4 regions of the Pantoea sp. S-LA4 genome follow, and region 2 is predicted to be linked to each of the others. Evidence: predicted binding sites of a transcription regulator. Region 2 holds the regulator's gene; each other region holds the start of a gene.
What was found. The regulator PurR, encoded in region 2, represses purine synthesis genes. The targets are predictions, from matches to a motif close to CANGCAAACGTTTGCNTG.
Positions count from the first base shown of each region.

Region 1: the regulator PurR is predicted to act here: its motif matches at 2,174-2,191, upstream of ACX3P5_RS19125 (NCS2 family permease).
Region 3: the regulator PurR is predicted to act here: its motif matches at 1,087-1,104, upstream of cvpA (colicin V production protein).
Region 4: the regulator PurR is predicted to act here: its motif matches at 4,273-4,290, upstream of purL (phosphoribosylformylglycinamidine synthase).

Region 1 covers NZ_JBTLRC010000002.1:3,876,352-3,884,376, reverse strand. The annotation lists gene glyQ (glycine--tRNA ligase subunit alpha) at 1-184, opposite strand, end outside; gene ACX3P5_RS19135 (acyltransferase) at 405-1,400, shown strand; gene yieH (6-phosphogluconate phosphatase) at 1,450-2,109, opposite strand; gene ACX3P5_RS19125 (NCS2 family permease) at 2,261-3,574, shown strand; gene ACX3P5_RS19120 (hydroxypyruvate isomerase family protein) at 3,624-4,400, opposite strand; gene ACX3P5_RS19115 (MFS transporter) at 4,452-5,771, opposite strand; gene ACX3P5_RS19110 (sugar phosphate isomerase/epimerase family protein) at 6,107-7,018, shown strand; gene ACX3P5_RS19105 (sugar phosphate isomerase/epimerase family protein) at 7,062-7,922, opposite strand.
Region 2 covers NZ_JBTLRC010000002.1:1,494,542-1,502,566, forward strand. The annotation lists gene punC (purine nucleoside transporter PunC) at 1-202, opposite strand, end outside; gene punR (DNA-binding transcriptional activator PunR) at 309-1,214, shown strand; gene purR (HTH-type transcriptional repressor PurR) at 1,211-2,236, opposite strand; gene cydH (cytochrome bd-I oxidase subunit CydH) at 2,518-2,607, shown strand; gene ACX3P5_RS07850 (C40 family peptidase) at 2,666-3,451, opposite strand; gene ACX3P5_RS07855 (Grx4 family monothiol glutaredoxin) at 3,815-4,150, shown strand; gene rnt (ribonuclease T) at 4,206-4,871, opposite strand; gene gloA (lactoylglutathione lyase) at 4,991-5,398, opposite strand; gene nemA (alkene reductase) at 5,519-6,616, opposite strand; gene ACX3P5_RS07875 (TetR/AcrR family transcriptional regulator) at 6,667-7,263, opposite strand; gene ACX3P5_RS07880 (DUF1289 domain-containing protein) at 7,441-7,680, shown strand; gene ACX3P5_RS07885 (aldo/keto reductase) at 7,749-8,025, shown strand, end outside.
Region 3 covers NZ_JBTLRC010000002.1:2,540,100-2,548,124, reverse strand. The annotation lists gene folC (bifunctional tetrahydrofolate synthase/dihydrofolate synthase) at 1-166, shown strand, start outside; gene dedD (cell division protein DedD) at 156-902, shown strand; gene cvpA (colicin V production protein) at 1,168-1,653, shown strand; gene purF (amidophosphoribosyltransferase) at 1,691-3,208, shown strand; gene ACX3P5_RS12615 (UbiX family flavin prenyltransferase) at 3,320-3,889, shown strand; gene argT (lysine/arginine/ornithine ABC transporter substrate-binding protein ArgT) at 4,149-4,931, shown strand; gene ACX3P5_RS12605 (histidine ABC transporter permease HisQ) at 5,128-5,817, shown strand; gene ACX3P5_RS12600 (ABC transporter permease) at 5,810-6,526, shown strand; gene hisP (histidine ABC transporter ATP-binding protein HisP) at 6,535-7,308, shown strand; gene ACX3P5_RS12590 (TIGR01777 family oxidoreductase) at 7,469-8,025, opposite strand, start outside.
Region 4 covers NZ_JBTLRC010000002.1:2,747,039-2,755,063, reverse strand. The annotation lists gene acpS (holo-ACP synthase) at 1-164, shown strand, start outside; gene ACX3P5_RS13625 (YfhL family 4Fe-4S dicluster ferredoxin) at 161-409, opposite strand; gene ACX3P5_RS13620 (MurR/RpiR family transcriptional regulator) at 465-1,304, opposite strand; gene yfhb (phosphatidylglycerophosphatase C) at 1,459-2,097, shown strand; gene tadA (tRNA adenosine(34) deaminase TadA) at 2,161-2,655, shown strand; gene mltF (membrane-bound lytic murein transglycosylase MltF) at 2,652-4,109, opposite strand; gene purL (phosphoribosylformylglycinamidine synthase) at 4,378-8,025, shown strand, end outside.

The sequences.
Region 1 (8,025 bases), 2.4 Mb from region 2:
ACGGCTGCACGTAAGCGGCGGCGATCGGCTCCGGGCCGAGTGCGCGCAGGCAGGTCATCGGGTGTGAAGTGCCAGCGCCTACTTCCATGTCCAGCGGTTGAACAATGGTGCAGCCCTGACGTGCCCAGTAATCCTGCAAGGTCAGGATCAGGCCCTGAAAGGTCTTGGTATCAAACTTTTGCATGTTGAATTTGCACGCGATTGGCTAGATGAAAAAAGAGGGCAACAGTATACCCTTTGACCGCGCGATGTGCAGCCGGAAATCCTGTGCGGTTGCGGCGCGGTTTCACCGTAATCGCCTGTTGCAGCCATACAGAGGTCTCTGAATCCTGCGGCCAAAGGTTGTTGCCATCGCCGCGCCTGGCTACCCTTCTTCGCACGGACGCTATGCGCAAGAGGACGCCATGCCGCAGAAGATTTACTGGATCGATAATTTACGCGCGGTTGCCTGCCTGATGGTGATCGTGATCCACACCACCACCTGGTATATCACCGGCCCCATGGCGGTAACCGGCGCCAGCTGGGATGTTGCTAACCTGCTGAACTCCGCCTCACGGGTCTGCGTACCGCTGTTTTTTATGATCTCCGGCTACCTGTTTTTTGGTGAGCGCAGCGCGCAGCCGCGCCACATGATACGGCTGGTGCTCTGCCTGTTATTTTACAGCGCCGTGTCGCTGGCCTACATCACCTGGCTGACGCCGATCAGTGAAGGGCGCTCGATTCTGAAAATGCTGCAAAAGCCGGTTTTTTATCATCTGTGGTTCTTTTTTGCGCTGATCGGCATCTATCTGATGTCGCCGCTGATACAGGTGAAAAGCGTGCAGGCGCGTTATGTGGCGCTGCTGGTGCTGGTGCTGGCGGTACTGGCCAATCCCAATACCGTCAGCCAGTCGCTGGGGCCGTTTCACTTTCTGCCGGTCAACCTCTATGTCAGCGGTGACAGCATCTATTACCTGCTGTATGCACTGTTAGGACGGGCGATCGGCACCATGGAGACGACAAGACGTGGGCTGACGCCTGCCGCCACTGGCGTATTTATCGCCTGCGTCATAGGCATTGCGCTGGGCACAAAGCAGGCGTTACGGGTCAACGGGGCGTTTAACGACACCTGGTATCTCTACTGCGGGCCTCTGGTATTTATCGCGGCGATCAGTCTGCTGATGGTGTTTAAAAACGCGCTTAACCAGCGCGCGCTGCCGGGTTTAGCGCTGATTGCGCGCTATTCACTGCCGATCTACGGTTTTCACGCGCTGTTTATCCACTATCTGCGTACCCATCATTACGACGATATGTCACGTCCGTGGCTCGATCTGCCGTGGGTATTCGGCGTCACGCTGGGCGGCAGCCTGCTGCTGGCGATGGTGCTTAAACGCGTCGATAAACGTCACTTCGTCAGCTGACGGGCTGCGCGCGCTGCTGACACGACAGGCCGGGCCCGGCTGAAGCCTGTTATACCAGGTCCCAGCCGCGGGCGCGCCACAGCGCGGGCAGCTCCGCCATGTTGTCGAATCGCGTCACCAGCGGATGATCCAGTTCCGGGTTATGCGCATCGGCGCAGTAGTAGAAGACCGGAATACCGGCGGCAATGCCGGCACGCGCGCCCGCTTCAGAGTCATCCACCAGGATGCAGCGCTCAATCGCGACCTGCATCTGCTCGGCAGCGTGGTACATCAGTTCCGGATCGGGCTTCCAGTGCAGAATGTCATAACCGCTGTAGAGACGATCAGCAAACCGCGGCAGCATGCCGGTTAAGCCCAGCGAGTGCTGCATCTTCTTCACCGTTCCGTTCGACACCACGCACATCGGCACTTTGATCTGCTCAACCAGCGCTTTCGCGCCGTCGATCGGCTTGAGATGCTGGTCAAACAGCTGTGCCACTTCGGCACGGTAGGCGGTTTCCACCTCTTCCATCGGTAACGACGTCTGATGCGCTTCACCGACGTCGCGGATGATGTCGTACAGTTTGACGCCTTTATACTGCTCAAACATCTGCTGCAGCGACAGGTCGATGCCATAGCGGGCGAAGGTATTGACGTAGGCCTGGGTACAGAGCAGTTCGCTGTCCACCAGCGTGCCATCGCAATCGAAAAAGACGCATTCTACTGACATCAGACTCTATCCTTTGATTTTATGGGCGTCCCTCACTCTACCGTACTGAGCGAAGATTGCGAGAGTGGCAATCGGTTGCGAAAAATCATTGTATTGGCCTGGTAAAATCGCCAGGATACGCGCCGATGATTTTTTCTTCTGGATGGATGGCATGAGCAAGCAAGGCCTTTTGCAGCGCATCTTTAAACTGCAGGAACATGGCACCACGGTGCGCACCGAAGTGATCGCAGGGGTAACCACCTTTCTCACCATGGTTTACATCGTCTTTGTGAACCCGCAGATCCTTGGCGTGGCCGGTATGGACACCCAGGCGGTGTTTGTCACCACCTGCCTGATTGCCGCCTTCGGCAGTATTCTGATGGGGCTGTTTGCCAATCTGCCGGTGGCGCTGGCACCGGCGATGGGGCTGAACGCCTTTTTCGCCTTTGTGGTGGTGGGCGCGATGGGCTATTCCTGGCAGGTCGGCATGGGCGCGATCTTCTGGGGTGCGGTGGGCCTGCTGATCCTGACGCTGCTGCGGGTGCGCTACTGGATGATTGCCAACATTCCGCTGAGTCTGCGCGTCGGCATCACCGCCGGGATTGGTTTGTTTATCGCCATGATGGGGCTAAAAAATGCCGGCATTATTGTGCCCAATCCCGATACGCTGGTGGCGGTAGGCAACCTGACTTCGCACAGCGTACTGCTGGGCGCGCTGGGTTTCTTTATTATCGCTATTCTGGCGTCACGTAATATCCATGCCGCCGTACTGATCTCTATGGTGGTCACTACCGCCATTGGCTGGATGCTGGGTGACGTGAAGTTTGTTGGCCTGTTTTCCGCGCCGCCGGCCATCAGCTCAGTGGTGGGCCAGGTCGACATCAAAGGTGCATTCAACATCGGCATGGCTGGCGTCATCTTCTCCTTTATGCTGGTCAATCTGTTCGACTCCTCCGGCACGCTGATCGGTGTCACTGACAAAGCCGGGCTGACCGATGAAACCGGCACCTTCCCGCGTATGCAGCAGGCGCTCTATGTTGACAGCATCAGCTCGGTCAGCGGCGCGCTGGCAGGAACCTCTTCGGTCACCGCCTACATTGAAAGCACCTCGGGCGTCGCGATTGGTGGCCGCACCGGTTTGATGGCGGTGGTCACCGGCGTGCTGTTTTTGCTGGTGATGTTCCTGTCGCCGCTGGCGGCCATGGTGCCAGGCTACGCCGCAGCCGGTGCGCTGATTTATGTCGGCGTTTTGATGACCGCCAGCCTGTCGCGCGTGCGCTGGGATGATTTGACCGAAGCGGTGCCCGCTTTCGTCACCACCGCGATGATGCCGTTCAGCTTCTCTATTACCGAAGGCATTGCGCTGGGCTTTATCGCTTACTGCGTGATGAAACTTGGCACCGGCCGCTGGCGCGAAATCAGCCCTTGCGTGGTGATTGTCGCACTGCTGTTTGTGCTGAAGATTGTGTTTATCGACGCACATTAACCGCCGCGATAGCCGCATCAGGCCGCTCCCGTCAGGGCAGCGGCCTTTTTTATTTCAGCACCCCAAGCTGACGCAGATGGGCAAAGCTGGCGTCCGTTGTGCCCTGCGGATGAAACTCCAGGCTGACCCAGCCGTCATAGTTGAGGTTATCCAGCAGCGTGAACAATCGCCCGAAATCGACTTCGCCGCTGCCGGGCTGGTGACGACCGGGAACGTCCGCAATCTGGATATGCGCAATACGGTCGATAAAGGCGGGCAGCACGCGATACGGATCTTCACCGGCGCGCAGCGAATGCCAGAGGTCATATTGCACCGCCAGATTATCACTGCCGATCTGGTCAAACAGTCGCACCGCCTGCTCCACGCCGGAGATCACCGCGCCGGGCACATCACCGTGATTAATCGGCTCCAGCACCAGTTGAATGTCATGCGCCCTGAGCGCGCTGGCCGCCAGGGCAAAATTTTCGCGCAGGGTAGGCAGAGGATCGCCCTGTCCCGCGGCCGGTCCTGACGGGCAGTTAATACGTGGCGGTTTCAGCTGCTGCCCATAGCTCACCGCCTGGTCGATAGCACGGCGGAACTCCTCACGCCGCGCCGGTTGCGCCGCGAATCCACGGTCACCGGCATCCCAGTCACCCAGCGGCATGTTAAACAGCACCAGCTGCTGCTGATTGCGATCCAATGCCTGCTGGATATCGGCGCTCTCCAGGCCATAGGGGAAGAAAAATTCGACCGCCTCAAATCCGGCTTCAGCGGCGCGATCGAAGCGTTCATAAAACGGATATTCGGTGTAGAGCATGGTCAGATTAGCGGCAAAACGAAGCATAGTCTCTCCTGTAAGATGTCGCCCGGCAGCCTGACCGCCAGGCGAGAGCGGTTAGCTGATTTGGGTGCTGCCGGTTGGCAACGGCGCGGCCGGCGGCGCAAAACGGATAAACAGCGTGCCGATCACGTAGAGCGCGGCGCACAAGGTAAAGAAAGTCAGCACACCGCCATAGCCGCCGGTGAGCTCAAGGATCAGGCCAGCGAGGATCGGCACCAGAATGCCGCCCACGCTGCCCGCCATATTCATAAAACCGCCGACCAGGCCGGCGCGCGCCGGATGGGCGATCAGCGCCGGAATGCTCCAGTAGATACTGCCGCCGCCGGTCAGGAAGAAGGAGGCGACCGACAGCATCGCCACCGCGGTAATCGGGTTAGCGACATCCGGCAACGCAAAGAAGATCAGCAGCGTAACGCCGCCCGACAGCGCAATCAGGCTCTTCACCACCGTTCCGTGCTGAAAGCCACGCTTCACCAGCGCATCGACGGCGAACCCGGCACCGAGTGATCCTGCTGCGCCCAGCATAAAAATCACAAAGGTGGCGTTACCGATGGAGCGCAAATCGAAGCCGCGTGCCTGCGCCAGATAGCTGGGTCCCCAGGTCATCAGGCCAAAGTAGATCATCGCCCAGGTCGCCCGGCCAAACATCAGACCGCACAGCGATCGCCAGTCGACGCCCGGACCGGCTGGCGGCGGCGCATCCGGCTGCGCACCCTCGTCACGACCCTGTCGTATCTGCGCCAGTTCGGCGGCGTTAACCCGTGGGTCCTCTTCCGGACGATCGCGCAGCTTGTACCACGCCAGCAGCGCCAGCGACATGCTGAACAGGCCGGCGACGATAAACGCCAGCCGCCACGAATCGAGCATGTCGATCAGATAGGCGATGATCAGTCCACCAAACGCCACACCCAGCGGGCTGCCGCAATCCATTATGGCTGCGCCGCGGCCGCGTTCCGATTTCGGCATCCAGCTGGCATTCATTTTGCCGCCGGAGGGCGAAATCGGCGTTTCGGCAACGCCCAGCGCAATGCGGGCGAAAATCAGCGACAGTCCGCCCGTCGCCAGCGCCAGCCCAATCTGGCTAAGACCCCAGAGTATGCTGGAGAACGTCAGTACTTTACGCGGACCAAAGCGGTCCAGCGCCCAGCCGCCCGGCACCTGCAGCAACGCGTATGACCAGAAAAAACTGCTGAGAATCAGTCCCTGCATGGCAGGCGACAGGTGAAACTCATCTTTGATAAACGGAATGCCGATGGAAAGCGTAATGCGATCCATCAGATTGACCGCCAGCAGGACAAAGAGTACGGCGAATATGCGCCAGCGAACCCGGGTGGGCTGGGCCGCGGTATCGGAATCAGGGTGTAACGCTTGCATAACTTTCTCCCGCTTGTCAGTGGCGATGCCGGAAGCATTCCGGACACTGAACATATGTTCATTAACATATCTTATGTATAGCCATTAAAGCGGATTCTCAGAGAAAAGATTTGCGACAGCTCACACTTCCGTAAATGCAGTCAAAAAGGGCTGCAACAGGACAATAATCTGAATAATAGCGCCATATCATTGATACCGGTGACTAACCAGTTGGGCAAAAAATCCCATCACGCCGTCAAAAATGTGAAGTCAGCCGCATTAATCCCGGCAACATTACGCTTTTCTTGATGAACAAAAGTTTTCATTAATAACTTATGAATAAATCAGGAGGCAGGATGAAACAGACCGCGCTGGTGCCCTCAGCTCATATTGCTGAGCTGTTCTTTCCGGATATGCAGGATGAAAGCAAAGTCGTCGATATAGCTGAGCACCTCAGTCAGCAGCCATTTTATCGTTTCATTGAAACCGGCATGGTGATGCAAGCGGCGCAGGCCCGACGACTGCGGGATATCAGTGAAACGCAGCAGGTGAAGCTGACACAGTGGATGACCTTTGTGTTGAATCAGCAAGGTCTGAACCTCAGCAGCCCTGATCCGATTCAGCGTAAGCGCAGCATGAAACGGGCCTGCGAACTGGTGCATCGTGCTGCCGACTGTGGCGCAACCCGGATTGCCTTCGTCAGTGGCAGCGATCCCGGCGAGGCACTGCGCGAAGCGGCCAAAAGTGCACTCGGCGAGACGCTGGAACAGATCGGTGAAGTGATGAGTCAATACCCGCAGATGATCATGCAGCTGGAGCCGCTGGACCGCTTCGCCCATAAATGCCAGCTCATCGGCCCCACTGACGAAACCCTGAACTGGATGAAGCCGCTGCGCCGGACCTGTCCACGGCTCTATCTCGCCTGGGATAGCGCGCATGTGGCATTGAATCAGGAAGATCCGATCGCGGCTCTGCGTCAGTCCGGATCGCTGATCTCACAGCTGCATTTATCCAATGCCATACTCGATCCGCACGATCCGGGTTACGGCGATCACCATATGCGTTTTGGCGCGCCTGGCTTCCTGACGCCCGCCGTGGCGGCGGAGATTGTGGCCGCAGCCCGTCAACTGCCGGACGATCCGCTCTTAGAGGAGCGCAGCATTGCAGTGGAGATGCGCACCACCGATCGGGACGATCGCTGGCAGACCGAGCTGGCGTGCCGGGATTTTCTGCAACAGGCACTCGTCGGGGCAGCGCAGACAGCCTGACACCGCCGGTACGCCGCGTGCGTACCGGCTAAGGAACGGTCCGTTAGTGGTCTGCAGCCAGCCGATAACCCAGCATCTTTTCCAGCGCCAGCCGCGACCGGATTAACACTTCAAGGCTGATGGCCGGATCAACCGGCTGGTCAGCCCGCTGTGGCCAGCTGTCGGGCTGGCGGTGCATTCGCAGAGGGATCTCCAGGCTGGCCGGGATAGCATTTTCCGCCAGCGCCTGAAGCAGCGGCGCATAATTGAGTTCACCTTCTCCAATCGGCGGGAAATGATATTCTCCATTCTGCCGCATCACATCTTTAAGGTGGCAATGCCGGGTGCCAGGCAGCATCGTCAGCGCCTCGGCGATCGGATCCTGCTGCGGACAGAGCGACACCATGTTGCCGGGATCGAGATTAAATGCCACCGCCGGATGGCTGACGGCCTCCAGCAGCGCGAAGCCATCCTCCGCCAGCGCAAAGGCGTCATAGTCCGGATCGCCCCCATTCTCGATACACAAAATGCAGCCCGCCTCTTCGGCAATCGGTGCCATGCGTCGCAGGTTATCTATTAATGCCGCACGATCATCGCGTCGCGCGGTGCAGGCATTAAGATAGCGGGCACCAATCTGCTGAGCAAAAGTCACACGCAGACGGAATTGCTCCACCGCATCCGGGGCTGCCAGATTAATGGTGCAGCCAAGTGCATGCATCTTCAGATCATATTGCTGTTTAAGATCGTTGATGCGTGCGGCATTCTCCCGGCCAAACAGGGCCGGATCGAGTTGCCCGACATAGCCCTGATTGTAAGCCAGCTCAATGTAAGCAAAACCCGCGTCGCGTACGGTACGAAAGGCAACTTCCGGCGGATGCCCATCGAACATGGCGCTGTTCACGCCCAGCTTCATTTTTTCCATCATCCTCTCCTCAGGCGCGGCCATTGACGGCAGCGCTGGTGATCCTCTGCTTAACAAAAGCTCATCTTGATTACTTATGTTCAACCTTATAGAAACAAACAGCGCG
Region 2 (8,025 bases):
TGCGATCGGAGAGCGGACCCCAGAACAGCTGGCCGCAGGCAAAACCGGCCAGGAACAGGCTCATGCTGGCACTGATCAGGCCTGGCGAGGTATTGAAAGTTTGCTGCATCGCGCCAAACGCGGGCAGGTACATATCGGTGGCTAAAAAGCCCAGCATGCTCAGCAGAGCGAGATAAGGCATAAATCCTTTTGACGGTGACATCTGATTCTCATTTTGCAGGTTGAACGCGGCAGAGTGTAAAAGGTGCGTTTGCCGCTGTGAAACGCTAATATTTGCCGATTGCTGTTAAAAAATTTGAAGGCAGAATATGTGGTCAGAATATGCGTTAGAAGTGGTGGATGCCGTGGCGCGCGGTGGCAGCTTCAGCGCGGCGGCGCAGGAGCTGCATCGGGTGCCGTCGGCTATCAGCTACACGGTGCGCCAGCTGGAGACCTGGCTGGCGGTTCCGCTGTTTGAACGTCAGCATCGTGAGGTGGTATTAACCCCTGCGGGAGAGCATTTTGTCCGGGAAGGGCGCAGCGTCATCAAAAAAATGCTCGCCACCCGCCGCCAGTGTCAGCAGCTGGCCAACGGCTGGCGCGGGCAGTTAAGTATTGCGGTGGACTGTATCGTCAAGCCGCAGCGTACCCGACAATTAGTGAAGGATTTTTACCGGCACTTTCCTGACATGGAGTTGCACATCAGTTATGAAGTGTTCAACGGCGTCTGGGATGCGCTGGCGGATGGCCGGGTGGAGGTTGCTATCGGCGCGACTCAGGCGATCCCGGTCGGCGGCCGCTTTGCCTTTCGCGATATGGGGACGCTCAACTGGCGCTGCGTGGTCGCGAACCACCATCCGCTGACGGAAGTGAGCCAGATAGATGACGATACCCTGCGCAGCTGGCCGTCGCTGGTTCTGGAAGATACTTCGCGCGCGCTGCCACGCCGGATGACGTGGACGCTCGACAACCAGCGTCGGCTGGTGGTGCCGGAATGGCAGACCGGGCTGGATTGCGTACTGGCGGGATTGTGCGTGGCGATGGTGCCTGGTCATCTGGCCCGGCCGTTGCTGGACAGCGGCGCGCTGGTGGAGCTGACCCTGCCGGTGGCTTTTCCGGAGAGTCCCTGTTGTGTCAGCTGGGCGGAAGATCGCGCATCACCGGCGACCGGCTGGTTACTCAGCTATCTGGGTGATGCGCAAACGCTTAATCAGGAGTGGTTAAGCGAAGATTAACGGCGGTAGTCGCGGAACGGACCATCAGCTACGGAACGACGTTCAATCAGGGTTGGATGCACTTCGATGGTCTGAGAAATCTCACGTTTGCTGGTGATGCGATCCAGCAACATCTCCAGCGCTTTCTCACCCAGCTGCGCTTTCGGCTGATGAACGGTGGTCAGCGCCGGCGCGAAGTAGCGCGCGTTGCGCACATTGTCATAGCCGATCACCGAAATGTCCTGCGGCACGCGCAATCCCATCTCATCGGCGGCGCAAATCGCCCCCATCGCCATGATATCGCCACCACAGAACACCGCGGTCGGGCGCTGTTTCTGCGACAGGATCTGCTGCATTGCCTGATAGCCCGATTCAGGTTCAAAGTCACCCTGGACAATCCACTCGGCACGCGGCTGAATACCCGCTTCTTCCAGCGCCTTCAGGAAGCCGGCGTGACGTCCGCCTCCGGTGTTGCGCTCCATCTGGCCGGGGATGGCGCCAATCTCGCGATGGCCACGCTCAATCAGATAACGCCCGGCGAGATAACCGCCCTGAAACGCATTGTCCAGCACCGTGTCGGTAAAGTCGGCGCGGGATTCGCCCCAGTCCATTACCACCATCGGGATGTTACGGTTCTCTTCCAGCATTTTCAGCAGATCGTCCGGATACTCAGAGCACATCACCAGCAGCCCATCGACGCGCTTTTGCGCCATCATGCTGAGATAGGCGCGCTGCTTCTGCAGATCATTGTGCGCATTACCCAGAATCAGGGTATAGCCTTTGTCGAAACAGTGGTTTTCCACTGCTTCAATAATTTCAGCAAAGTAGGGCGCTTCGCTGGAAGTCGCCAGCAGGCCCAGCGTTTTGGTGTGATTCACCTTCAGGCTGCGCGCCACGGCGCTGGGCGAATAGTGCAGTTCCTGAATCGCCTGCCAGACGGCGTTGCGCGTCTCTTCAGCGACAAAACGCGTTTTATTGATGACGTGCGAAACGGTGGTCGTTGAGACGCCGGCGCGTTTTGCCACATCTTTAATTGTTGCCATTAAAATCGGACTCCAGGGCTTATCTAACGCAATGATAAGCATAATGTTAAACGTTTGCGTCTGCTCAGGGTTTTCTGCGCAATTATGCAGGTTTTCTGACCGGTAAACAGGGCGACTGGCGGGTAATGAGCGCCTGAAAAGAGAGCAAACGGAACCGGGGCTGCGCGCGTTGCGCAACAAAGGCAGGATTCTAACAAGGCTGGGCGGATAAAACGAGATTTTTACCCGGTCCTGTGGGAAAATGGCTTAACCCCACAAAAATTGTGACTAAGGAGAGTTAAATGAGTACCGATTTGAAACTGGCGCTGATGACTACCGTCGGCTGCCTGCTGATGATTGTCGCTTTTAGCTTCACCGCGATTCTGCACTGATCGAAAAAGCCGGGCATGGCCCGGCTTTTTGCTGTCTGGCGATCGCTCAACGGCTGCGTTAGCGAATGGTCTTTGGCGTCATGACCCGACGCGCACCAATATAGTGGCGCTGCCAGTAGTCTTCACCCAGCGCACTGATCTGAATATCTTTGCCGGTACGCGGTGACTGAATGAATTTGCCGTTGCCGAGATAAACCCCAACGTGATCGGCGGTGCCGCGGCCATTGATGCGGAAAAAGACTAAATCGCCTTTCTCCAGTGACTCACGTTTAACCGGCGCGGCGTCGCGCAGATGGAACATCTCATTGGCGGTGCGCGGGATCTTGAACTTGACCAAATCTTTATAGGCGTACCAGACCAGGCCGCTGCAATCAAAACCGGTATGCGGTGAGGTGCCACCCCATTGATAAGGTTTGCCCAACTGGCCCATCAGCTTGGTCATCGCCGTTTCGCGCGCTTTCTGGTAACGCTGACGATGTGACTTGCTCATTTTAATGGTGCCGGTGTCACTGCTGCTGGCGTCAACGGTTTTAAGCGAACGCTGGTGGCCGTAGCGTTTTTTACTGGCCGTTTTCAGGGAGGTTTTACTTTTCTTAGCGGGAAGATGGCTGGCGGTGAGTTCGCTTTTTTTCTGTTTTTTGACTTTGAGCTTCTGAACCGGACTGACGCGTGTTTTCTTTGCCGCCGTTTTCAGCGGGCGACGCTTGCGGCGCTCATCTTCGCGCGCACTCTTTTTCTCTGCTTTATGCGAACTGACATTCACCGGCGCCTGCGGTGAGGCAGAAGCGATGTTAAAGAACAGTTGCGCAAAGGCAAGAATGAAAAGCGTAATGATTAAACGCATAGTCCGGTTTTAGTTAAGTTGTCAGGGCCACTACGCACCGCGACAAAGTTGGGAATAATCTGATCCAGGATCAGCGCCGATGCCATTCTAGTCCAGTTCGTTTGAAAACAGTAACGCCTTTTTTTATTAATCTTTCGGCCTCACGCAATTGCGTTGAAAATGAACATTTTCAGCGTCTTATATCGGCAAAACTATTGCAAATTATTAATATGTTACTGGCCGTTAATAACCGGGTGGCATCAGGGCTGATGAGCGGACTTAACAAACATGGCGATTTAATCCGGCAGCGGTAAAATCTCGTTTTCAGTCCTGGTGCGAAGTCGCTACAATAAACAAACACGAAGTGACGAATTAAGGAAGGCAATTATGAGTACTGTAGAAAAAATTCAGCGCCAGATCGCAGAAAACCCGATCCTGCTGTTCATGAAAGGTTCACCGAAACTGCCAAGCTGCGGTTTCTCTGCGCAGGCGGTTCAGGCGCTGTCAGCCTGCGGTGAGCGCTTTGCTTACGTGGATATTCTGCAGAACCCGGACATTCGTGCAGAGCTGCCGAAATATGCCAACTGGCCAACCTTTCCACAGCTGTGGATTGATGGCGAGCTGGTCGGCGGATGTGACATCATCGTCGAGATGTTCCAGCGCGGTGAACTGCAGTCGCTGATCACAGAGACCGCAGAGAAGTTTAAAGAAGCGGAATAAAACAGAAAGGCCGACGCGATGTCGGCCTTTTTCATTGTCTTTCATTGCCGGTTCTTCAGTCAGCGGTCGCTGATGGCTCGCCTTCAGCAAACGGCAGCGGCCATCCACCCAGTCGCTTCCAGCGATTCACCAGTTCACAGAACAAAATAGCGGTCTGCTGGGTATCGTACAGCGCCGAGTGCGCCTGGGTACTGTCAAAATCCATTCCTGCCGCTTTACAGGCTTTCGCCAGCACCGTCTGACCCAGCACCAGTCCGCTCAGCGCCGCGGTATCAAAGGTGGCGAACGGGTGAAACGGATTGCGTTTCAGGCTGGCGCGTTCGGCGGCGGCATTCATGAAGTTGAGATCGAAAGTGGCGTTGTGCGCCACCATAATGGCGCGATTACAGCCGGTATCCTTAATGCCTTTACGCACCATCTTAAAGATGGCGTGCAGCGCTTCATATTCACTCACTGCGCCGCGCAGCGGGTTACTGGGATCGATGCCGGTAAATGCCAGCGCTTCAGGATGCAGCAGCGAGCCGACAAAAGGTTCAACGTGAAAATGCAGCGTCTGGTCGAGATGGATCCAACCCTCTTCATCCATTTTCAGCGTGGTGGCCGCGATCTCCAGCAGCGCGTCAGTCTGCGCGTTGAAACCGGCGGTTTCCACGTCGATGACCACCGGATAGAAGCCACGGAAACGTTGATTGAGTGCATGGGGGGAATTCGATTCAGACATCAGGATCTCATTGCAGAAAAAGGGCAGCGCGCATTATGGCAAAAAACGGGCCCGGGTGCAGCAGATGAAGAAGAGCAGAGAAGATCAGCCCACCCGGCAGGGCAGGCTGAAGAGCAGGCTTAGTTGCCCAGGCCGTGACCGGCGTGTTTGTTTTCGATCAGTTCGATTTTGTAACCATCGGGATCTTCAACAAAGGCAATGATGGTCGAGCCGCCTTTCACCGGACCCGCTTCACGCGTGACGTTGCCGCCATCGTTACGGATGCGTTCGCAGGCCGCAGCCACATCATCAACGCCCAGCGCAATGTGTCCGTAAGCATTGCCGAGGTCATATTTATCCACGCCCCAGTTGTAGGTCAGCTCGATGACTGCACCTTCGCTCTCTTCGGTATAGCCCACAAAGGCCAGCGTATATTTGTATTCGGTGTTTTCGCTCTGACGCAGCACGCGCATGCCCAGCACACGGGTGTAGAAATCGATCGAACGTTGCAGATCGCCAACGCGCAGCATGGTATGAAGTAAACGCATAACATCCTCTTTAATAATCAAAACGCCATCGCCGGATGACACCAGCGCTAAGTATAGCGATCAAAATCGCCAGTGAATAATGGCTGCCATCATCTTCCCGGATGGCAGCCTGTAAGAAGATTACAGCGTCGGGTAATCGATATAGCCTTCAGCACCGCCGCCGTAGAAACTTTCCGGACGTTGCGGGTTCAGCGGCGCATCCTGCTGCAGGCGCTCCACCAGATCCGGGTTCGCGATATAATCACGACCAAACGCCACCGCATCGATCAGGCCGCGGGCGATCAGATCGTCCGCTTTCTCAACGGTATAAGCACCTGCGCCAATGATCGCGCCAGGGAACAGGTTACGCACTTTCTCACGGAAGGCATCGCTGTACGGCTTGCCGCCAGCCCAGTCTGGCTCGGAGAGGTGCAGGTAAGCGATATTGCGTTTTGCCAGCTCACCGATGTACCACAGCGCTGCTTCTTCCTCATCCGGACCGTTATCCAGATTCTGGAAGCTGCCGATAGGCGATACGCGGATACCAATGCGGTCAGCTGACCAGTTAGCGATCACCGCATCAACCACTTCCAGCGCAAAACGGCCACGCTTCTCGATGCTGCCGCCATATTCGTCGGTACGCTGGTTAGAGCCAGGTGCCAGGAACTGATGGATCAGGTAACCATGTGCGGAGTGCAGTTCCAGCAGGTCGAAATCGGCTTCACGCGCATTGGCGGCGGCCTGACCGAAATCGGCGACGATCTGCTGAATCTCAGCCACCGTCAGCTCACGAGGTACCGAAGTCTCTTCGCGGTAGACGCTGCCGTCAGCGGCACGCAGTGAAGTGCGGGTACCGGCAGCAAGGGCCGATGGCGCAACCGGGGCTTTACCTTCTGGCTGCACGCTGTTATGTGAGATACGGCCGGTGTGCCACAGCTGTACCGCCGTGTGTCCGCCCGCCTGATGCACGCCTTCGTTAATCGCTTTCCACGCCGCAATCTGCGGTTGAGTATGCAGGCCTGGTGCGCCGGCATAGCCTTTCGCCTGAAAAGAGATCTGGGTGGCTTCAGTAATGATCAAACCGGCGCTGGCGCGCTGGCGATAATATTCGCCCATCATCGGAGTAGGAATATCGCCTGGCTCAATGCTGCGCAGACGGGTCAGTGGTGCCATAAAAACGCGGTTTGGCACGGTAATTGCGCCGACTTTCAGCGGACGAAACAGCTGGGTACTCGCCATGTTAGCTCCTGATTAGTAGACCAGTCGTCTACAAACACTTTTTTTAAAAATCAGTGGATTTTCAGCCACTGTTCGATGGTACGTAATGCCAGCCGCAGCGGCTGCGGCTCGCGGGAAATCTTGCTTTGTAAGCTTGCACCGAGCCACAACAGCGACAACAGTTCGGCCATTTGCGCCGGAGGATGCGGCAATGCCAGCGACTCCTGCTGAGCAGCGGCACTCAGCGTCTCTGCATAGAGCGCGGTAATTTTTGCTGCGCCCTGTTGCAGCGCGTCGCGCATCGGTTCAGAGAGATCGCAGACCTCTGCCGATACCTTGACGCCGAGACAGCCCACGATGTGTCCCTGCTGGGTAAACAGCTGCTCAGCAGCCCGAAAATGGTTCAGCAGACGCTCACGCGGCGTGCCATCGGGCTGATTCAGCTGAAGCTCAACATCCTGCAGGAAGCGTGCAAAGTAGCGCTCCAGCAGCGCCACGCCAAAGGTCTCTTTGGAACGGAAGTAATAGTAGAAAGAGCCTTTCGGCACTTCCGCCAGGGTCAGCAGTTCGCTCAGCCCCATTCCGGTGAAACCCCGTTGCAGACAAAGCTGCTCACCAATACGGAGCAGATGTTCGCGGGTTTCATTGCGTGGTTGCGTCTTGTTCATGACAGGGAGATTAGTAGACCAGTCGGTCTAATGCAATCGGGCGAGTCGCTTTTGGCACAGAGTGTTCACTCCGTGACGGTGATCAGCAAGAATCGGGTAACAGATATTGCTTCTTTGTTGCACAAACAGGCTAAGATCTCTTCAATAGTCCGTTTCATCTTTAACACCGGAGTCGTGGTGGCCGAGCAGCTTGAGTTTTTCCCGGTTCCCAGTCCCTGTCGTGGCATCTGCGAGAGCGATGCCCGCGGCTACTGTCTGGGATGTTTACGCAGCCGCGAAGAGCGGTTCAACTGGATGCGCTTCAGCGACACGCAGAAGCGTGAGGTGCTGCGTCTCTGTCACCAGCGCCGCCTGCGACTGCTGCGGCAACAGAAGAAAGAGGAGCCGATTGATCCGCATCAACCGAGCTTGTTCTGACGACGTGGCGGTTTCCGTTATACTCTCTGACACCTTTATTCCAGCCATCGTGCCACAGGGAGATCGTTATGTTACAACCGCAAGCCATCGCGTCGCAGGGTCCGGATTTTTCACCGCTCATTATGGGTTACTGGCGGCTGATGGAGTGGGGGATGTCGCCCCAGCAACGAGTGGCATTTATTGAGCATCACCTGAGCCTCGGCATCACCACCGTCGACCACGCGGATATCTATGGTGATTATCAGTGCGAAGCGGCATTTGGCGAGGCGCTGAAGCTGGCGCCAGGACTGCGCGAACGGCTGCAGATCGTCACCAAATGCGGGATTGCAACCCGCGCCCGGCCTG
Region 3 (8,025 bases), 1.0 Mb from region 2:
GCTGGAATGGCTGCCGCAGGGCGAGGCATTCAGCACGGTAGAACAGGCCTGGCAGCAGGCGCGCCAGCAGGCGCAGCCGCAGGACATTGTGCTGGTGTGTGGTTCGTTCCACACCGTGGCACAGGTCATGGAATCGATTGAAACGGAGAAAGGGCGTGGCAAGTAAGTTTCAGAACCGTTTAGTCGGCACCGTTATTCTGGTCGCCGTCGGCGTGATTGTATTGCCGGGGCTGCTGGACGGGCAGAAGAAGCACTATAAAGAGGAGTTCGCTGCCATTCCGCTGGTACCGAAACCGGACGATCAGCAGGACAGCGAGATGGTGCCGCCGGTGACCCAGACGCTGCCCGCGCAGCCGCCGGAAGGTGCCGGTAATGCGGTCAGCAGCAGCAATGGCAAAACCAGCGCACCGGCTGATCAGGGACGGACCAGACCGGCAGAAGAGAGCGAGCCCGCCGTGGTCACGCCACCGCCGGTCCATCAGTCAACGCCAGTGCAGGTGAAACCCAAACCGGTCGAACAGCCAAAACCGAAGCCGGTTGAGCAGCCGAAGTCAAAACCGGTCGAACAGCCAAAACCGAAACCGGTTGAGCAACCCAAACCGGTAGAGCAGCCGAAGCAGACTGAGCAGCCGAAAGCCGCGGAACCCGTCGCGCCTGCGGGTCAGGCCTATGTGGTTCAGCTGGGCGCACTGAAAAATGCCAGCAAAGTGAATGAGATTGTCGCGCAGCTGCGGCTGTCGGGTTATCGCGCCTTTACCGTGCCGTCAACGCCGGTACAGGGACAGATCACCCGCATTTACGTCGGACCGGACGCCTCAAAAGCTAAAATGCAGAGTGCAGTCGGCGAGCTGAAAGGCATCTCCGGACTGGGCGGTGTGGTGAAGCCATACAGCGCGCGCTAACCCTGGCGATTGGCGCTGCCGATAACAGTAACAGGCAGCGCCTTTAGCGCCTTAGCACAGGCGGCTAACGTGGCGAAACGGGTAAAAAAATGATGATTTTCAACGGGCTGACCGTTAGGGAATCAACCAGGCGACGAAGGTTTTTTTCATCGCCTTTTTTATGGATGCAGAACAGGAAAACCGCTACGCAAACGTTTTCTTTTTCTGTTAGAATGCGCCCCGAACTGGATGCAGGGGTGCAATGGCACTGGCGCTGGAAGAGTTCATGATCTGGATTGATTACGTCATTATTGCGGTAGTTGGTTTTTCGGCTCTGGTCAGCCTGATCCGTGGGTTTGTCCGGGAAGCCTTATCTCTTGTTACCTGGGGATGCGCGTTTTTTGTCGCCAGTCATTACTACGCCTACCTTGCAGTCTGGTTTACAGGGTTTGACGACGAACTGGTTCGTAACGGTATCGCCATTGGGGTGTTGTTTGTCGCCACCCTGATTGTCGGTGCGATTGTGAATTACGTGATCGGCTCGCTGGTGGAAAAAACCGGCCTGTCGGGAACCGACCGGGTGTTGGGCGTCTGTTTCGGGGCGTTGCGTGGTGTGCTGATAGTAGCCGCTTTGCTGTTCTTCCTCGATACTTTCACCGGCTTTTCAAAAAGTCCGGACTGGCAACAGTCTCAACTCATTCCCGAGTTCAGTTATATAATCAGGTGGTTTTTCGATTACCTGAAAAGCACGTCGAGTTTTTTACCCCGGTGATGCGACCGGGAGTGCGGCTTAATGAGGAAATGACAACATGTGCGGTATTGTCGGTATCACCGGTTTCATGCCGGTCAACCAGTCGATCTATGACGCGTTAACGGTGCTCCAGCACCGCGGGCAGGATGCCGCAGGCATTTGTACTATCGATGCGCTGAAGTGCTTCCGTCTGCGTAAGGCCAATGGCCTGGTCAGCGACGTTTTCGAAGCACGCCACATGCAGCGTCTGCAGGGCAACATGGGGATTGGTCACGCGCGTTATCCTACCGCGGGCAGCTCAAGTGCCTCTGAAGCGCAGCCATTCTACGTAAACTCGCCGTACGGTATCACGCTGGCACATAACGGTAATCTGACCAACGCCCACGAACTGCGTAAGCATCTGTTCGAAAAAGGCCGTCGTCATGTGAATACCACCTCAGATTCTGAAATTCTGCTGAATATTTTTGCGCAGGAGCTGGATCGCTTCCAGAACGATCCGCTGGAAGCCGACAATATTTTTGCTGCCGTCGCGGCGGTGCACCAGCAGGTGCGCGGCGCCTATGCGGTGGTGGCGATGATCATCGGTCATGGCATGGTGGCGTTCCGCGACCCGAACGGCATCCGGCCGCTGGTGCTGGGCAAACGCGTAATTGCGGATGGCCGTACCGAATATATGGTCGCCTCGGAGAGCGTGGCGCTGGATACGCTGGGGTTTGAATTTATCCGTGACGTTGCGCCGGGTGAAGCGGTCTACGTCACTGAGCAGGGTCAGCTCTCGACCCGCCAGTGCGCCGAAAACCCGAAAAGCAATCCCTGCCTGTTCGAGTACGTCTACTTTGCCCGTCCCGACTCTTTCCTCGACAAGATTTCGGTCTACAGCGCCCGTGTCCGTATGGGTACTAAGCTGGGTGAGAAAATTGCCCGTGAGTGGGAAGATCTTGATATCGATGTGGTGATCCCGATTCCGGAAACCTCGACCGATATCGCGCTGGAAATTGCGCGCATTCTCGATAAACCCTATCGTCAGGGCTTCGTGAAAAACCGTTACGTTGGTCGTACCTTTATCATGCCGGGTCAGCAGTTGCGCCGCAGCGCTGTGCGCCGCAAGCTGAACGCTAACCGCGCCGAGTTCCGGGATAAAAACGTGTTGCTGGTGGATGACTCCATCGTGCGCGGCACCACCTCTGAGCAGATTATTGAGATGGCGCGTGAAGCTGGTGCGAAGCGGGTTTACCTGGCGTCAGCGGCACCGGAAATTCGTTTCCCGAACGTCTATGGCATTGATATGCCTAGCGCCACCGAGCTGATTGCTCACGGGCGTGAAGTGGAAGAGATTCGCCAGCTGATTAAAGCCGATGCGCTGATTTTCCAGGACCTCGACGATCTGATCGAAGCAGTGCGTGAAGAGAACCCGGATATTACCCAGTTTGAATGTTCGGTGTTTAACGGGGTTTACGTGACAAAAGATGTCGATCAGCAGTATCTGGAGTATCTTGAATCGCTGCGTAATGATGATGCTAAAGCGCTTCAGCGGCAGAATGAAGTTGAGAACCTCGAACTGCACAACGAAGGCTAAGCGCCAGCGTTAAAGCAGAGAAAGCAGGGCGGGAGCAATCCCGCCCTGTTTGTTTTCAGAAATCGCCTGGCCGCGTTATGATGGTGCATCCGGATACAGCAAGGTTGGAATATGAAACGACTCATCATTGGCATCTCTGGCGCCAGCGGGGTGATTTATGGCGTGCGTATGCTGCAGGTTTTGCAGCAGGTCGATGAGGTGGAAACCCATCTGGTGATGAGCCAGGCGGCGCGTCAGACGCTGGGGCTGGAGAGTGATTACTCACTGCGTGACGTGCAGGCGCTGGCCGATGTGGTGCATGACGTGCGCGATATTGCAGCAAGCATCTCATCAGGATCGTTTAAAACCCTGGGAATGGCGATTTTGCCGTGCTCAATGAAGACCCTGTCCGGCATTGTCCACAGCTACAGCGATTCGCTGCTGACCCGTGCGGCTGACGTGGTATTAAAAGAGCGGCGCAGGCTGGTTCTGTGCGTGCGGGAAACACCGCTGCACGTTGGCCACCTGCGCATGATGACCACCGCGGCCGAGCTGGGCGCGATTATCATGCCACCGGTACCGGCGTTTTATCATCGTCCTGAAACCATTGAGCAACTGGTTGATCAAACGGTTAATCGGGTCATCGATCAGTTTGATATCGAATTGCCAGAGGATTTGTTCACGCGCTGGCAGGGTGCATAAAGTTCCGCTGGCGCACTTATTTAGTGCATAAGCGCGCCTCGGATCACTCTTCGTGCATTTGATGCACCAAAAGTTAACATCATCGCTTTTTCTCTTTTACTTCACTGTTATATTCCCCTGACAAACTCAGCGTTTTCGGCTGTCCCACGTCACGCTAAGTGCGCGGATAACTTGCAGAACTGGCATGAAACATGCAAATTACTTTGCGCAAACACATCACGAACCACATAACAAAAAGCACTTCACTTGAGGGTAATCTATGAAAAAGCGTGTTCTGGCTCTTTCCCTGATGCTGGGTTTATCCAGTGCTGCCAGCGTATTTGCGGCGGTGCCAGGTTCAATCCGCATCGGTACAGATCCAACCTACCCACCGTTTGAGTCAAAAAACGCGCAAGGGCAGTTAGTGGGCTTTGATATCGACCTCGCTAACGAAATCTGTAAACGCATTCATACCCAATGTACCTACGTTGAGAGCGACTTCGACGCGCTGATCCCTTCGCTGAAAGCGAAGAAGATTGACGCCATCATCTCTTCTCTTTCGATCACAGCAAAACGTCAGGAAGAAATTGCCTTCTCGGAAAAACTCTACGCCGCCAACGCGCGCTTAGTGGCACCGAAAGGTTCAAAAATCGAGCCGACGATTGAGTCGCTGAAAGGCAAAAATATCGGCCTGTTACAGGGGACTACGCAGGAAACCTACGCCAACCAGAACTGGCGGCCAAAAGGCGTCAACGTGACGCCGTATGCCAACCAGGATCTGGTCTATCAGGATCTCAATGCCGGGCGAATTGATGCCGCGTTCCAGGACGAAGTCCAGGCGAGCGAAGGGTTCCTGAAGCAGCCGGTTGGTAAAAACTACGCGTTCGCCGGTCCGGCAGTGAAAGATGACAAAATCTTCGGCGTCGGTACCGGTATGGGGCTGCGTAAAGATGACAGCGAACTGAAAGCCGCCATCGACAAAGCCTTTGCTGAGATGCGTAAAGATGGCACCTACGACAAGATTGCGAAGAAGTATTTCGACTTTAATGTGTACGGCGACTAACCATCCTGTCGCTCTGCCGACTGATTGCTGAGGTGAGCGGACCGGATGCAGGTGCAGCAATTGCCGACAGCGGTCGGCGTTGTTGTCACTGGCATTGACCGGCCTGCTGACATCCGCAACGACCTGGCTGAGCAAAGCTGCCCGCGCACTACTGGCGGGCAGCGTTCCGTTTCCACCGCACGACAGGACCCTTTCGATGCTGTATGGCTATTCTGATGTAATTCTTCGGGGCACGCTGGTGACGCTGGAACTGGCGCTGACCTCAGTGGTACTGGCAGTGCTGCTCGGCCTGATCGGGGCCGGTGCCAAACTGTCCCGTAACCGACTGCTGGCGATGATTTTTGAAGGCTACACCACCCTGATTCGCGGTGTGCCGGACCTCGTTCTTATGCTGCTGATCTTCTACGGTCTGCAGATTGTGCTCAATCAGGTGACCGACGCGCTGGGTCTGGCCCAGTTTGATATCGACCCGATGGTCGCGGGTATCATCACGCTCGGCTTTATCTATGGTGCTTACTTCACTGAAACCTTTCGCGGCGCCTTCATGGCGGTGCCAAAAGGGCAGATCGAAGCGGCAACCGCCTTTGGTTTCACCGGTTCACAGGTGTTCCGCCGCATACTGTTTCCGGCAATGATGCGCTATGCGCTGCCGGGCATTGGCAACAACTGGCAGGTTATCCTCAAGGCGACGGCGCTGGTCTCCCTGCTGGGGCTGGAAGATGTGGTGAAAGCCACTCAGCTGGCCGGTAAAAGTACCTGGCAACCGTTCTACTTCGCGATTGTGGCGGGCGTCATTTATCTGGTCTTCACCACGCTGTCGAACGGCGTGCTGTGGTGGCTCAACCGGCGCTACACGGTCGGCGTGAAGAGGGCGAGTTATGATTGATATCATTCAGGAATACTGGAAATCGCTGCTCTGGACCGACGGTTATCGCTTTACCGGCGTCGCCATTACGCTGTGGCTGCTAATCCTCTCGGTGGTGATCGGCGGAACGCTGGCGATCCTGCTGGCGATTGCGCGGGTTTCGCCGAACCGGTTTATCAGTTTCCCGGTCTGGTTGTTCACCTATGTGTTTCGCGGTACGCCGCTCTACGTGCAGTTGCTGGTGTTCTATTCGGGGATGTATACGCTGGAAATTGTTAAGGGCACCGAACTGCTGAACGCTTTTTTCCGCAGCGGACTGAACTGTACCTTGCTGGCGTTTACCCTGAATACCTGCGCTTACACCACCGAAATTTTTGCCGGTGCGATCCGCTCGGTGCCACACGGTGAAATTGAGGCAGCGCGGGCCTATGGCTTCTCTACCTTTAAACTCTATCGCTGCATTATTCTGCCGTCGGCGCTGCGCACCGCGTTACCCGCTTACAGCAACGAAGTGATTTTAATGCTGCACTCCACTGCGCTGGCGTTTACCGCTACGGTACCGGACTTGCTGAAAATCGCGCGAGATATTAACTCGGCGACCTATCAGCCGTTTACCGCGTTCGGCCTGGCCGCAGTGCTGTACCTGATCATTTCTTACGTGTTAATCAGCCTGTTCCGTGTTGCGGAACGCCGCTGGCTGGCTCATGTAAAACCCTCTTCATCGCATTGAGTAGAACTATGGCTGACAATAAATTAAGCGTCACCGAATTGCATAAACGTTACGGTGAACATGAAGTGCTGAAAGGGGTCTCGTTAACCGCCAACGCGGGCGATGTGATCACTATCATTGGATCGTCCGGTTCGGGGAAAAGTACCTTTTTACGCTGCATCAACTTCCTCGAAAAACCGAGCGAAGGCACCATCGTGGTCAACAATCAGCAGATCAACTTAGTCCGCGACAAAGATGGTCAGCTCAAGGTAGCGAACAAAGAGCAGCTGCGCGCACTGCGTACCAGCCTGACCATGGTGTTCCAGCACTTTAATCTGTGGAGCCACATGACGGTGCTGGAAAACGTTATGGAAGCGCCGATTCAGGTGCTGGGACTGAGTAAAGCGGAAGCGCGTGAACGGGCGATCAAATATCTCGATAAGGTCGGGATTGATGCGCGGGCACAGGCGAAATATCCGGTTCATCTCTCCGGCGGTCAGCAGCAGCGCGTGTCAATTGCACGCGCGCTGGCAATGGAGCCGGAAGTGCTGCTGTTTGATGAGCCAACTTCAGCGCTCGATCCGGAACTGGTGGGCGAAGTGCTGCGCATTATGCAGAAACTGGCGGAAGAGGGGAAAACCATGGTAGTGGTCACGCACGAAATGGAATTTGCCCGCCACGTCTCCAGCCACGTCATTTTCCTGCATCAGGGCAAGATCGAAGAACAGGGCACGCCAGTGGAGCTGTTTGGCAGCCCGAAGAGTGCTCGTCTGCAGCAGTTCCTGAAAGGCTCGCTGAAGTAACGCTGCGCCCGCGTGTGGCTGATGCGGGCCAGGTCATGAGGTGCGGCTGACGGTAGCGCACAGGCTGCGCGTTATCGTCAGCGTTGACACCGCTTCGCCAGACGGCACCGGCTGACGGTGCTGCGCCTGCACGCCGGTGATGATTCGCCGATCGCGTTCGTTAATGCTTCACCACATCCTGCAACGCCTGCTGTAAATCATACCAGCGGAAAGTAAATCCCGACGCCTCCAGCCGTTTCGGTATCACATGCTGTCCACCCAGTACCAGCACGGCGGATTCCCCCATCATCAGTTTGATGGCGCTGGCGGGCGTGCGCATAAAGGCCGGACGGTGCATCACCCGCCCCAGAATGGCGGCAAACTGCTCATTGCGTACCGCGTAAGGCGCGACCATGTTGAATGGGCCGCGCAGATCGTCATGATCCAGCAGCCAGATAATCGCGCTGAGCATATCGTCAAGATGGATCCACGGCATATATTGCTTGCCGCTGCCGATCGGCCCGCCGATTCCCAGCTTAAACGGCAGCTTCATTTTGCTGAGCGCACCGCCCTCGGCAGCCAGCACCACGCCGGTACGCAACAGGCAGACGCGGGTGCGATCGCTTTCGGCCGCGAGCGCCAGCTGCTCCCAGCGCGCGCAAAGTTGATGGGTAAATTCGTCGTGTCCGGGGTCCTCTTCGGTCAGCACCACATCGCCGCTGTCGCCGTAAAAACCGG
Region 4 (8,025 bases), 1.3 Mb from region 2:
CGTTCAATCAGTTTGAGGTCTACAACGATGCGCTGGGGAAACCGGGATTACGTTTTTTCCAGCACGCCGCAGAAGTAGCACAGCGGCTGGGCGTGGCAAATGTTCACGTCACGCTGGCTGACGAACGTCATTACGCCTGCGCCACGGTGATCATCGAAAGCTAGCCGTGCAGCAGCACAAACTTATCCCACAGCGCATCGCGTGATTCGGTGTGCTGTGGGTCAACGATGATCGTGTTATCGATAGGACAGACCCGCTGGCAGGTTGGCTCATCATAATGACCGATGCACTCGGTGCAGCGGCTGACATCAATTTCATAAATCGCATCGCCCAGCGAAATGGCCTGGTTTGGGCATTCCGGTTCGCACATATCGCAGTTAATGCATTTGGCCGTAATCAACAGCGCCATCTTCCCCACCTGATACCAACAGAAAAAGCGCGGCTATTATACGCCCTGACGCTGATCAGACCAGCTTTTTCACCAGCGCTTCGCTGTGCCGGATATGACTGGAGGCGCGTTCCGGATCGTTCTGCACCAGCGCCATAAACAGCAGATCGGTCAGCGCCAGCTGCGCGGTGGTCGAGGAGATCGCCGCGCTGCGGGTACTTTGCTCTTCCGCCACGGTATAGAGGCAGTGACTGGCGCTCTGTTGCAGAGTATTCGGCGTAAAGCCGGTAAAGGCCAGCACGTCTGCGCCGACCTGGGCCGCTTCCTGCGCCGCCAGATTGATCTCGCGTCGCTCACCGGTATAAGAGATAGCCAGCAGCACATCGCCGGGTCCCATCGCCTGTACGCTGGCCAGCAGGGCATGCATATCCTGCTCGGCCACCGCGTTAATACCGATTTTCATCAGCTTCCACGAAAAATCTTTCGCCACCAGTCCGGAGGCGCCAATTCCCACCAGCAAAATTCGCCGGGCATTTTTCAGCAACTGCAATACGTCGTTGAGCTTCTCTTCGCTGTTGATATCCAGCGTGGCGCGTATGGCTGACAGCTTTTCGGTCAGCAATTTTTCTCCCACCATTTTGAGCGGGTCATCGCTGAGAATATGGTTGTGCACGGTAATCGCATCCTTGTCGGCCAATGACTCGCTCAGGGCCAGTTTTAGCGCCGGAAAACCTTTGTAGCCCAGCTTCTGGGCGAATTTCACCACGCTTGACTGACTGACGCCTGACTCTTCCGCCAGTTTTTGCGAACTCAGATGGCGCGCCCGATCGGGTTGTGACAGCAAAAAATCAGCCAGCCGGCGTTCGTTCAACGCCAGACGGGGATAAAGCTGGCGAATGCGCAGCAATGAACTCATGCCCAATCCTCATGATTCAGGAGTAATTTGCGAAGAATAAACTATTCATCTGGCATTGTAGTCATCGGAATTAAAAATGACAGCCATCGCCGTGCCGCCTGATGATGGCTACAATAGTCTCTATTAACGCAAAATCAGCGAAAAGGAGTGTTGTTTGACCAAGGGTACACAACGTCGCATCGTATTTTTTGACCTGGACGGCACGCTGCACCAGCAGGATATGTTTGGCACTTTCATGCGTTATCTGCTGCGACGCCGGCCGCTGAATCTGCTGCTGGTGGGGCCGCTGCTGCCCGTCGTCGGCATAGGATTGCTGTTCAAAGGCCGGGCGGCGCGCTGGCCGATGAGCCTGCTGCTCTGGTCAATCACTTTTGGTCATTCAGAGCGCACCCTGCTGCGTCTTGAAGCGGAGTTTGCCCAATGGTTTCGTCTGCGGGTCAGGGCTTTCCCGGTGGTGCAACAGCGTCTGACCGACTATCTCGGCAGCGATGATGCCGATGTCTGGCTGATTACCGGTTCGCCGCAGTCACTGGTGGAGCAGGTCTATTACGACTCTGCGTTTCTGCCTCGGGTAAAACTGATCGCCAGCCAGATGCAGCGCGGCTGGGGTGGACGGGTGCTGGCGATGCGCTGCCTCGGTCATGAGAAAGTGGCGCAGCTGGAGGAGCAAATCGGCACGCCGCTGCAGCTCTACAGTGGCTACAGCGACAGCAAGCAGGACAACCCGCTGCTGTTTTTCTGCCAGCATCGCTGGCGGGTGACGCCGGCCGGCGAGCTGCAACAGCTGGAATAAGTTTCAACACAGCGCGGGAGACCGCTATAATGCGCCGCTTTTCTGTCGCCGGGAGTGGCCTGCATGAATCAACAACACGATGAATACTGGATGCGCCACGCGCTTGGTCTGGCACGCCTGGCCTGGGAGCAGGGCGAGGTGCCGGTCGGGGCGGTGCTGGTACAGGAGGATCGGGTGATTGGCGAAGGCTGGAATCGCCCGATTGGTCAGCACGATCCCACCGCCCATGCGGAGATGATGGCGCTGCGTCAGGGCGGCAAGGTGCTGGAAAATTATCGTCTGCTGAATACCACGCTCTACGTGACGCTGGAGCCGTGCGTGATGTGTGCCGGTGCGATGGTTCACAGCCGGATTACCCGGCTGGTGTATGGCGCGCATGATGTCAAAACCGGGGCGGCAGGATCGCTGCTCGATGTGCTGGGTCATCCCGGCATGAATCATCAGGTTGAATTGCACAGCGGCGTATTAGCAGACGAGTGTGCCGCGATGCTGAGTGATTTCTTCCGGATGCGGCGCGAGCAGAACAAAGCGCTGCGTCAGGCGCAGCGCCAGGGTTAGTTCATGGCGATGTTTGGTTCGACGGCCGGATAGCCTTTTGCCAGTTCCGCTTGTGCCGCCATCTGCTGCGCCAGGCGTTTCTCCTGCTCCTGCAGATACCCCACCAGACTGATCTGATACTTACGGATGTTCTCCACGTAGTTATACGCTTCGTGCCCGCGCGCGTAGCCGTAGGTGGTCTGCGTGTAGTAACGCTTCTGGCTCAGCATCGGCAGCCGCAGCTTAACGTCAGCCCAACTATCCGGATTGCCGCCCTGGCGGGCCGTCAGTTTCCGTACGTCCAGCATGTGGGCATAGCCCATGTTATAGGCGGCCAGCGCAAACCAGATACGCTCATCTTCCGGGATGGTTTGCGGCACTTTCTCCATCATGTTTTGCAGATACTGGCTGCCGCCGCGAATGCTCTGTTCCGGATCGGTGCGGTCACCCACGTCCAGGCTTTCAGCAGTATTACGGGTCAGCATCATCATGCCGCGCACGCCGGTCGGCGAGGTGGCCTGCGGATTCCAGTGCGACTCCTGGTAAGAGATAGCGGCCAGCAGACGCCAGTCGATGCTGGTGGCGTACTTCTCGAACAGCGGTTTGATGTCGGGCAGGGTGTTGTCGATGGCGCGCAGGAAGGTGCGGGTATCCACATAATCAAAGGTGCCGACGTGGCCGAGATACTTCTCCTCCAGCCGCGCCATCGCGCCTTCTTCGCCCATGCCGTTAAAGAAGTCGAGCATCGCCGCGTTGAGGCTGTCATCGTCACTGTGCTTAACGTACCAGGTGACCGGCTCCTCATCGGTGACGTCAAACGCCACCGCCAATTGAGGATAGATACGCTGCAGCAGCGCAATGGTCACCGAGTCGCCAATGGTGTAATCGATTTTGCCATCCGCCACCGCTTCCAGCAGCGCTTTCGGACTCTGGTCAGTGGCGATCGCCCAGTCCAGATCGGGGAACTGATTAGAGCGAGCGCTTTTCAGGGTCGAGAGATAGGCCGATCCCGAGGCGACCGTCAGCCGCCCCTTGAGATCGCCGAGGTTTTTCGGGCGTGGCTTATCCACGCGATACACCAGCTGTTGCGAAACGTTGTAGTAGCCGGGCCCGGTGCGATACCGTGCCAGACGTTCGCTGTTGTAATTCAGGCCAGCCGCCAGCACATCCGCTTTCCCCTCATCCAGGTCGTCAAACAGGTCACTCAGGTTCGGGCGAACCGTAACCTTGAGTTTCACGCCCAGATAATCGGCAAAGCGTTTTGCCAGCTCGTAGTCCATACCGGCCGGAGATTGATTTACGGTGTAGTAAGTCAGCGGGGAATTGATGGTGCTGACACGCAACACTCCCCGTGATTTAATCTGTGAAATCGTATCCTGCCCACCGCCATACCACGGGATGGATGGCCACAATGCCATTGCTAACAGCACGGCGACCAGACCGATAAACAGATAATTAAATTTTAGGCGTTTCAAATAGTTATCTCTCGCTGGCTCTAAGGCCTCTGTCTTTTAAAGGCAGTATTTGTCTTCTTTGAACTCCCAGAGCGAGGGGCATTTTGCGCAACAAAGCGCAGCTGAGCAACTCATATAGCAGGTTTTGCGCAAATTTCAGGCAAATCCGGGTTGCCAAAAATTGTGCGCAAACGGTTTCGTCGCGAGGTCGCTTTCTCTATAATACGCCCCGTTTTCCCCTGTTGCGCCCAATGAAGCGTCGCCCGGCGTTTCGAAGACGAGAGATCTTATGATGGAAATTCTGCGTGGTTCGCCCGCTCTGTCGGCATTTCGTGTAAACAAACTGCTGACCCGCTTTCAGGACGCTCACCTGCCGGTGAGTGATATTTACGCTGAGTACGTCCATTTTGCCGATGTCAGCGCGCCACTGAGCGCTGACCAACAGACCCGTTTACAGCGTCTGCTGAAATATGGTCCTTCTCTCGCTGAACATGCGCCACAAGGGCGTCTGCTGCTGGTGACACCGCGTCCCGGCACTATTTCACCCTGGTCATCGAAGGCTACCGACATTGCCCACAACTGCGATCTTCCGCAGGTGCGTCGCCTGGAGCGCGGTCTGGCGTTTTATGTGCAGGCACCACAGTTAACAGAAGCGCAGTGGCAGTCGCTTGGTGCACTGCTGCATGACCGCATGATGGAGACGGTCTACAGCGACTTGGCGCAGGCTGAGCAGCTGTTTGCTCATCATTCCCCGCAGCCGGTGAAAAGTGTCGATGTGCTGGGCGAGGGTCGTCAGGCGCTGGTTCAGGCCAATCTCACGCTGGGTCTGGCGCTGGCCGACGATGAAATTGACTATCTGCTGGCGGCGTTCACCCGCCTGGGCCGCAATCCCAACGACATTGAACTCTATATGTTCGCGCAGGCCAACTCCGAGCACTGCCGTCATAAAATCTTCAACGCCGACTGGGTCATTGATGGCGAGAAACAGCCGAAGTCGCTGTTTAAGATGATCAAAAACACCATGGAGCAGACGCCCGATTACGTGCTGTCTGCTTACAAAGATAACGCCGCGGTGATGGAAGGGTCCGACGTCGGCCGGTTCTTCGCCGACGCCGCAGAAAGTGAATACCGCTGGCATCAGGAAGCGGCGCATATCCTGATGAAAGTTGAGACGCACAACCACCCGACGGCGATCTCGCCGTGGCCAGGCGCCGCTACCGGCTCCGGCGGCGAAATCCGTGATGAAGGTGCAACCGGTCGCGGTGCCAAGCCAAAAGCGGGCCTGGTTGGCTTCTCGGTATCGAACCTGCGTATTCCTGGCTTTGAACAGCCGTGGGAAGAGGATTTCGGCAAGCCGGACCGCATCGTCAGCGCGCTGGAAATCATGACCGACGGCCCACTGGGTGGCGCAGCGTTTAACAACGAATTTGGACGTCCGGCGCTGAACGGCTACTTCCGTACCTACGAAGAGCAGGTCACCAGCCACAATGGCACCGAGCTGCGTGGCTACCACAAGCCGATCATGCTGGCGGGTGGCATTGGTAATATTCGTGCTGACCACGTGCAGAAAGGTGAAATCACCGTAGGCGCGAAGCTGGTGGTGCTGGGCGGTCCGGCCATGAATATCGGCCTCGGCGGCGGTGCGGCATCCTCAATGGCTTCCGGCCAGTCAGACGCCGATCTCGACTTCGCGTCGGTTCAGCGTGACAACCCGGAGATGGAGCGTCGCTGTCAGGAAGTGATCGATCGCTGCTGGCAGCTGGGCGATGACAACCCGATTCTGTTTATCCATGACGTGGGCGCCGGCGGTCTGTCGAATGCGATGCCTGAGCTGGTCAGCGATGGCGGCCGTGGCGGTCAGTTTAACCTGCGCGATATCCTGAACGATGAGCCAGGCATGAGTCCGCTGGAAGTGTGGTGCAACGAATCACAGGAACGTTATGTGATGGCGGTAGCACCGGAGAAGCTGGCGGAGTTCGAAGCGATTTGCCAGCGTGAACGCGCGCCGTTTGCGGTGATCGGTGAAGCCACCGAAGAGCTGCATCTGAGCCTGAGCGACAGCCATTTCGACAATAAACCGATCGACATGCCGCTCGACGTGCTGCTGGGCAAAACGCCGAAGATGACGCGTGACGTGGTGACGCAGCAGGCGCAGGGCAGTGAACTGCAGCGTGATGGCATTACCCTGGTGGATGCGGTGAATCGCGTGCTGCATCTGCCCGCCGTGGCGGAGAAAACCTTCCTGATCACTATCGGTGACCGCAGCGTGACCGGCATGGTCGCGCGCGACCAGATGGTCGGTCCGTGGCAGATCCCGGTAGCTAACTGCGCCGTGACCACCGCCAGCCTCGACAGCTATCACGGTGAAGCCTTTGCCCTGGGCGAGCGCGCACCGGTTGCGCTGCTCGATTTCGCTGCCTCCGGCCGTCTGGCGGTGGGTGAAGCGCTGACCAACCTGGCGGCGACCGCGATCGGCTCGCTGAAACGCGTCAAGCTGTCAGCTAACTGGATGTCGGCTGCCGGTCATCCGGGTGAAGATGCCGGTCTCTACGCGGCGGTCAAAGCCGTTGGCGAAGAGCTTTGTCCGGCGCTGGGCATCACCATTCCGGTCGGTAAAGATTCGATGTCGATGAAGACCCGCTGGCAGGAAGGTAATGAACAGCGTGAAATGACTTCGCCGCTGTCGCTGGTGATCACCGCGTTTGCGCGGGTTGAAGATGTGCGCCGTACCGTTACGCCACAGCTGCAGCCCGATCGGGAAAACCTGCTGCTGCTGATCGACCTCGGCAACGGGGCCAATACCCTGGGCGCCACGGCGCTGTCGCAGGTTTATCGTCAGCTGGGCGACAAGCCTGCCGATGTACGTGATGCGACTCAGCTGGCGGGCTTCTTCAACGCCATGCAGGCGCTGGTGGCGCAGCAGAAGCTGCTGGCCTATCACGACCGTTCTGATGGTGGCCTGTTAGTGACGCTGGCAGAGATGGCTTTTGCCGGACACTGTGGCGTTGAGGTGGATATCGCGGCGCTGGGCAACGACCCGCTGGCCGCCCTGTTTACCGAAGAGCTGGGTGCGGTGATTCAGATCAACGCCGCCGATCGCGCGGTGGTTGAGCAGGTGCTGGCCAATCACGGTCTGGCTGAATGCAGTCATCTGCTGGGCCACGCGCAGCCGGGCGACCGTTTTGTGATTCGTTCGGGTGATAGCGCGGTCTACAGCGAAAGCCGGAGCACGCTGCGCACCTGGTGGGCGGAAACCACCTGGCAGATGCAGCGCCTGCGTGACAACCCGGCCTGTGCCGATCAGGAACACGAAGCGAAGAAGAACGACAACGATCCGGGTCTGAACGTCACGCTGACCTTCAACCCGCAGGAGGATGTGGCGGCGCCAATGATCGCCACCGGCGCGCGTCCGCGGGTCGCGGTGCTGCGCGAGCAGGGCGTCAACTCCCATGTTGAAATGGCGGCGGCCTTTGATCGTGCCGGTTTTACCGCGGTTGATGTGCATATGAGCGACCTGCTGGCGGGCCGTCGCGGTCTGGAAGAGTTTCAGGCGCTGGTCGCCTGTGGCGGCTTCTCGTACGGCGATGTGCTGGGTGCCGGTGAGGGCTGGGCGAAATCGATTCTGTTCAACCCGCGCGTTCGTGATGAGTTTGAGACCTTCTTCCACCGTCCGCAGACTCTGGCGCTGGGCGTCTGCAACGGTTGTCAGATGATGTCCAATCTGCGTGAACTGATCCCTGGCAGTGACCTGTGGCCACGCTTTGTGCGTAACCAGTCGGAGCGGTTTGAAGCCCGTTTCAGCCTGGTCGAAGTGGCCGCCAGCCCGTCGCTGTTGCTCGACGGCATGGCGGGATCGCATATGCCAATCGCCGTTTCCCACGGTGAAGGCTTCGTTGAAGTCCGCGACCAGGCACATCTGGCTGCACTGGAGTCGAAA